Regions from separate parts of the Paenibacillus sp. FSL F4-0122 genome, predicted to be linked through region 2. Evidence: a T-box and tRNA genes for the amino acid it is inferred to sense, from the RefSeq annotation. Region 2 holds a T-box; the other holds one or more tRNA genes.
The links. The T-box of region 2 lies ahead of tyrS (tyrosine--tRNA ligase). A T-box ahead of a tRNA ligase gene usually reads a tRNA of that ligase, here a tRNA-Tyr.
Positions count from the first base shown of each region.

Region 1: it has a tRNA-Tyr gene. The T-box ahead of tyrS (tyrosine--tRNA ligase) is inferred to sense a tRNA for this amino acid. The anticodon was not compared.

Region 1 covers NZ_JBBODI010000001.1:3,219,221-3,222,604, reverse strand. Annotated here, with positions in the region: gene MHH49_RS13995 (BMP family ABC transporter substrate-binding protein) at 1-30, opposite strand, end outside; gene MHH49_RS13990 (AraC family transcriptional regulator) at 360-1,115, shown strand; tRNA gene MHH49_RS13985 (tRNA-Leu) at 1,253-1,331, opposite strand; tRNA gene MHH49_RS13980 (tRNA-Cys) at 1,346-1,419, opposite strand; tRNA gene MHH49_RS13975 (tRNA-Gly) at 1,430-1,504, opposite strand; tRNA gene MHH49_RS13970 (tRNA-Gln) at 1,511-1,585, opposite strand; tRNA gene MHH49_RS13965 (tRNA-His) at 1,604-1,679, opposite strand; tRNA gene MHH49_RS13960 (tRNA-His) at 1,723-1,798, opposite strand; tRNA gene MHH49_RS13955 (tRNA-Trp) at 1,822-1,895, opposite strand; tRNA gene MHH49_RS13950 (tRNA-Tyr) at 1,902-1,987, opposite strand; tRNA gene MHH49_RS13945 (tRNA-Thr) at 1,993-2,068, opposite strand; tRNA gene MHH49_RS13940 (tRNA-Phe) at 2,097-2,172, opposite strand; tRNA gene MHH49_RS13935 (tRNA-Asp) at 2,183-2,260, opposite strand; tRNA gene MHH49_RS13930 (tRNA-Met) at 2,286-2,362, opposite strand; tRNA gene MHH49_RS13925 (tRNA-Val) at 2,380-2,455, opposite strand; tRNA gene MHH49_RS13920 (tRNA-Glu) at 2,511-2,585, opposite strand; tRNA gene MHH49_RS13915 (tRNA-Ser) at 2,604-2,696, opposite strand; tRNA gene MHH49_RS13910 (tRNA-Asn) at 2,700-2,775, opposite strand; rRNA gene MHH49_RS13905 (23S ribosomal RNA) at 2,837-3,384, opposite strand, start outside.
Region 2 covers NZ_JBBODI010000001.1:5,349,119-5,352,502, forward strand. Annotated here, with positions in the region: gene MHH49_RS23355 (acetamidase/formamidase family protein) at 1-428, shown strand, start outside; gene MHH49_RS23360 (Lrp/AsnC family transcriptional regulator) at 507-953, opposite strand; T-box leader at 1,106-1,336, shown strand; gene tyrS (tyrosine--tRNA ligase) at 1,523-2,782, shown strand; gene MHH49_RS23370 (hypothetical protein) at 2,988-3,275, shown strand.

The DNA.
Region 1 (3,384 bases), 2.1 Mb from region 2:
TAACAACAAAGAAAGAACTTTTTTATTCATTACTCTATTCCACCCCTAATTTTAGTTGGTTAGTAATCCGGCAGAATCCCCATCTTCACCCATTGTATAATTCACGGTTCAAATGGAAATTCTCTTTTTTCCAAATAAAGTATCATTAAAAGTAATAAATTTAACGTTTAGGCTCAAAAATAGCAATAAAAATACCATTATTATTAATAATCCGCTTTATTTCCGAACGAGATGGCCAGTCAGGTTGCGAACTTTCGGATTTATTGATACGATCATAACAAATATTATTAAAAATAATTATATGATTTCGGTCATAGTTTTGTACGATTCGGCTAAAACATAAGTATTGGAGGATCATCATGGATCGTGTTCTATATATTGTAAGTGCCACACATGAGCTAAATACTTATATCCCTCCACACCAGCATGAATGCTACGAACTGGTCTATTATTTACAGGGGGTAGGGACAACCAATGTTGGCCCACGAAGTTACCATTTTCGCTCCTCTTCTTTCGCGCTTGTGCCACCCAATCATAAACATGACGAGCACCACCGTGAGGATGCAAATGTATTATTTGTAGGCTTCCACTCGGTACACCCTAATATGAGTAATCTGCTCGGCGTATATGAAGATGATAAAGATCAGACCGTTCTTCAAATCCTGCTGCGAATGAAAGCAGAGTTTACACGTAAGCAAGACGGATTCTCTGAGCTTCTAAACCTACAAATGAGCGAGATTACCGTCCATCTTATGAGGCTTCTTAGTGCCTCTGGATATCAATCCCCAACAGAAGATCGAGTACAATATGTCCTTAATTATATGAATGAGCATTATCGCCATAAATTGTCCGTCGAAACACTATCAGAAATGTCCGGATATAGCTACGATCGTTTTCGCCATCTATTTAAAGAACGTTTCGGGTCCTCACCCCTGCGGTATTTGCTGTTAAAACGCCTGGAGTATGCAAAATCTCTATTACGTCATACTCAGATGCAAATCTCTGAAGTATCTGCTGCTGCAGGTTTTGTGAACGATGCCCAATTCTGCAATATGTTTAAACGAGAAATAGGTCATACCCCGCGAGCATTCCGCATTAATAATCAATCAGGTTAATCACTAATCAGATTAAAAAAAGCCGTTGAAATAGAGAAACTCCTCTATTCAACGGCTTAATCCTGTAAAACTAAGAACATAAAGAAAAAAGGTTAGTAAGATTGCTTATAAAAGCAATCTTACTAACCTTTTTAAGATACCGGCGAGAGGACTCGAACCTCCACGGTTTCCCACTCGATTTTGAGTCGAGCGCGTCTGCCATTCCGCCACGCCGGCACATATGAACTAAATGGAGGCGCCACCCAGATTTGAACTGGGGATAAAGCTTTTGCAGAGCTTTGCCTTACCACTTGGCTATGGCGCCATGTAAATTTTGGAGCGGACGACGGGAATCGAACCCGCGACCCTCGCCTTGGCAAGGCGATGCTCTACCGCTGAGCCACGTCCGCATAAAATGGCTGGGGATATAGGATTCGAACCTATGAGTGACGGAGTCAAAGTCCGTTGCCTTACCGCTTGGCTAATCCCCAATAACATTTTAAAGTAAATGGGGCGACTGATGGGTCTCGAACCCACGAATGCCGGAACCACAATCCGGTGCGTTAACCCCTTCGCCACAGTCGCCATATTAAGTTGATATTGTCGCCATTATTCATTTTAAAGAAAATGGGGCGGCCGATGGGTCTCGAACCCACGAATGCCGGAACCACAATCCGGTGCGTTAACCCCTTCGCCACGGCCGCCATATTAAACTTTAGAAAAAACTTGGCAGGGGCAGCAGGAATTGAACCCACACCAACGGTTTTGGAGACCGTTGTTCTACCTTTAAACTATGCCCCTAAAAACTGGTGGAGGATGATGGATTCGAACCACCGAACACTTACGTGAGCAGATTTACAGTCTGATGCGTTTGGCCACTTCGCTAATCCTCCAAGGATGGTGCCGGCGAGAGGACTTGAACCCCCAACCTACTGATTACAAGTCAGTTGCTCTACCAATTGAGCTACACCGGCATGGCACTCATTCTTTTGTGATGATAAATGGTGGCTCGGGACGGAATCGAACCGCCGACACGAGGATTTTCAGTCCTCTGCTCTACCGACTGAGCTACCGAGCCATGATGAAAATGGCGGAACCGACGGGATTCGAACCCGCGATCTCCTGCGTGACAGGCAGGCATGTTAGGCCAACTACACCACGGTTCCAAAAGATATAATTGCTTAAGTTAATTGGTTGCGGGGGCAGGATTTGAACCTGCGGCCTTCGGGTTATGAGCCCGACGAGCTACCGGGCTGCTCCACCCCGCGTCAGTAAAAATATGTTATGGTGGAGGCTGAGGGGATCGAACCCCCGACCCTCTGCTTGTAAGGCAGATGCTCTCCCAGCTGAGCTAAGCCTCCATAAACAACAATTGTTATTGTACCAAAGTCCACTAGGATAAATCAAGTGAAAATTTGGTGACCCGTATGGGATTCGAACCCATGTTACCTCCGTGAAAGGGAGGTGTCTTAACCCCTTGACCAACGGGCCATACTAATTAAAAATTTGTGGCGGAGAGAGAGGGATTCGAACCCTCGAGACGCTTGTGGCGCCTACACGATTTCCAATCGTGCTCCTTCGGCCAAACTCGGACACCTCTCCATATGGCTCCCCGAACAGGACTCGAACCTGTGACAACTCGATTAACAGTCGAGTGCTCTACCAACTGAGCTATCAGGGAATATTCATACCAGGCTTAATCGCCTGAAAACTGAATCCGAAACAAATCTGCATTCTAAGTATAGGATAAGCCCTCGACCGATTAGTATTGGTCAGCTCCATGCATTGCTGCACTTCCACCTCCAACCTATCTACCTCGTCGTCTTCAAGGGGTCTTACTAATTGGGAAATCTCATCTTGAGGGGGGCTTCACGCTTAGATGCTTTCAGCGCTTATCCCGTCCGTACGTAGCTACCCAGCCATGCTCCTGGCGGAACAACTGGTGCACCAGCGGTACGTCCATCCCGGTCCTCTCGTACTAAGGACAGCTCCTCTCAAATTTCCTGCGCCCACGACAGATAGGGACCGAACTGTCTCACGACGTTCTGAACCCAGCTCGCGTACCGCTTTAATGGGCGAACAGCCCAACCCTTGGGACCTACTTCAGCCCCAGGATGCGATGAGCCGACATCGAGGTGCCAAACCTCCCCGTCGATGTGGACTCTTGGGGGAGATAAGCCTGTTATCCCCAGGGTAGCTTTTATCCGTTGAGCGATGGCCCTTCCATGCGGTACCACCGGATCACTAAGTCCGACTTTCGTCCCTGCTCGACTTGTAGGTCTCGCAGTCA
Region 2 (3,384 bases):
AAGCAATGAAGGATGCCGCTCATAAAACAAAAGATTTTTTAATGGCTGGAATGGAATTGAGCGAAGATGAAGCATACTCTCTGATGTCGGTGTCAGCTGATTTTGGAATTACACAAGTGGTGGATGGAAACTGGGGCGTTCACGCCTTAATTGATAAAGGTCAATTCGGCGATTCCGAGCGCAAGCCCGTGGTTTTACGGAGCAGCTTTGAGAACTTTGGAGCAAAGGTTGGCTGGCAGCCAGCCACTAAGACAGTTACGCTGAGCTACAATGGCAATGTACTGGAGATGAAGGTTGGAGCGACAACGGGAATTTACAACGGAGAGACAGTGAAGCTTGTAGCCCCATTAAGTGTTGTGAATGAGAAGGTTGTGGTCAGCGAATATTTCGTGAACTTTTATAAAGCTAAGCTGGCTAAGACAGAGTAGGACGAAATAGCAATTATTTGATAATTCTAATAAAAATCCAGATGAGAAAAGAACCGTCTTTATAGGCGGTTCTTTTTCTTATATATTTAAGCCGTCTTGATTTTTGTGGCGTTTCAATAAAATTTGGCTTTCTACACGTACCAGTCCATCCAGACAATAGATTGATTCATGCATAAACCGTTCCATCTCTTCAAGATTCTCAACTAAGATGTGAATATGCAGAATACAAGGTCCTGTCATTTCGTATAATACAGCTACACGTTCGTTTTCTTTTAATACGTCGACGATATGATTCAAATGAGCAGGTTCTACTTCAAGTTCCAGGTAGGCGGAGATTTTCTTTCCTAACTTTTCGGCACTGATGACAATCGAGAACTGTTCAATAATCCCTTGATTGACTAGCCGATCAATACGGTCTTTCACCGCGACACTTGATAAACTGACTTCTTTAGCTAGATCAGTATAGGAAATTCTGCTGTTTTGGGCCAGCCGCATCAAAATATGGTTATCGATAGGATCTAGCATGCGGATTCGTTCACCTCTTTTTTCGTAATTGTATCAGAAAAAAAGTGGAAATGCCTAGTAGCGCTTTACAGTAGAAGTGTGTGACGGCATTCTCTGCTGAAGATAGTTGACATAAAAGAATTATTTCACTATACTGGCTGTAATCTTATATACGATATACGTTGAAGGAGCCCAGTAGTAACTTAGTCCCTGTTCCAGAAAGCCGGGGGTTGATGAAACCCGGTACACACTAAGCTTGCGAATTACACTTTGGAGTATCTCGGGTAACACCGAGCGGAATGGCGAACGATATCTCGTCAAGAGTGGTATCAATGGTATGCTTGAGCATAAGCGTTTCATGGGTGCAATCTGGGTGGTAACACGGTTATTCAATCGTCCCTATGTCTACAATAGACAAGGGGACGATTTTTTTGTTTTTAAATATAAGGATTTATAGGGTTCACTTCATCAATGATCCTTATATTTCTCGCTGAAACGGTACCGTCCTAATCAGGAGGGCAAAGCCGTTTCCGCTTGGCGGACTGATGTTTCATTATAGGATAACTACTAATTTTGAGGGGTGTAAGGCAATGAATATTATCGACGAACTAGAATGGCGCGATGCCATCAATCAACAAACAGATGCCGAAGGGCTTAGAGAACTGACCAATCAAAAATCGGTATCCCTGTACTGCGGTGTAGATCCAACTGGTGACAGTATGCATATTGGCCACTTGATTCCATTCATGGTGCTCAAAAGATTCCAGCTGGCAGGACATCGTCCGGTTATTCTAATTGGTGGGGCTACGGGAACGATCGGTGATCCAAGTGGACGTCAATCCGAGCGCTCTTTGCAAACGCTGGAGCAAGTCCAAGCCAACGTTGATGCACTTACAGCACAAATGAAAAAATTGTTCGTGACTGATGGCGACAATCAAATCCGCATGGTGAACAACTACGATTGGACGCATAAAATCAATGTTATCGAATTTTTGCGTGACTATGGTAAAAACTTCAGCATCAATTCGATGCTTGCCAAGGATGTTGTAGCAAGCAGATTGGACAGCGGAATTTCCTTTACGGAATTCTCTTACCAAATCCTGCAATCCCTGGACTACCTGCACCTGTTCCAGCATGAAGATGTGCAGCTGCAAATCGGTGGTTCTGACCAATGGGGGAACATCACAAGTGGCTTAGATCTGATTCGTAAAAAAGAAGGTTCTGAAGCGGTGGCATTCGGACTTACCATCCCGCTTATGCTGAAAGCCGATGGTACAAAATTCGGTAAAACAGCTGGCGGAGCCATTTGGTTGGATCCGAACAAAACGACAGCTTTTGAATTCTACCAGTTCTGGGCAAATACAGATGACCGTGATGTTGTGAAATACCTGAAGTACTTTACATTCCTCTCTAAAGAGCAAATTGATGCACTAGCAGAAAAGGTGCAAACCGAACCGCATAAACGTGAAGCGCAAATAACACTGGCTGAAGAAATGACCAGATTCGTGCATGGTGAGGAATTGCTGGAGCAGGCTAAACGCATTACTGCCGCTCTGTTCAGTGGAGATATTAAATCTCTGACCGCTGACGAGATCGAGCAAGGCTTCAAGGAAATGCCGACCTACGAAACGACATTGGAGTCCAAAAATATCGTGGAGTGGCTGGTAGATCTAGGAATTGAGCCATCCAAACGTCAAGCGCGTGAAGACATCACCAAAGGCGCAATTTCCATGAACGGTGAAAAAGTTAGCGATGTAGCATTTGAAGTTACAGCCAGCGAAGCCATCGGCGGACGTTTTATCATTATCCGTAAGGGTAAGAAAAACTACAGCCTGGTGAAATTGTCCTAATAATAAGAAGCCTTCCTTATGAATAAGGAAGGTTTTTTGTTGTATTTTAAGTATAGAGGGAGACTATTTGCATATTAAGTGAAATTTGAAAGGTGAAATCGTCAAAATTATGGTAAGCTTAGGATTCGTGTGATTTATGGATTAACATGATATTCTACAACTATAACAGAAAATTAGGAGTGGTAATTTGAGAAGACAAAAACCAATGACCATGGAAGAATTGATGAATGAGTTACAAGGACAGAAAACGTATCAAGAAGATCCCAATCACATCTCTTTCGAGAAATTGTTTAATGAAGCGTTTATGAGTAAGTATTCCAATTACAAAAGTTTCGATGAGTTTTTAACCAAAGGGAACTTTCAAGTAAAGACAGAAGAAGATGTTGCTGACATACCTGATGAACTCTTTGATCGTCATGTTGTTAGGGAGACGAAGTTTGCGGATTGGAAATCCATGTTGGAAACAGCAAATAGAGAATACGTCCGTAATTAATAAGACTTAGTCTCTAACTACCGTTAGTTAGACTCATCCACAAAGAAACTGCACACCCTTATTGCTTTGTTCCAACGGACAATGGGGAGTGCAGCTTTTTTATGCCCAG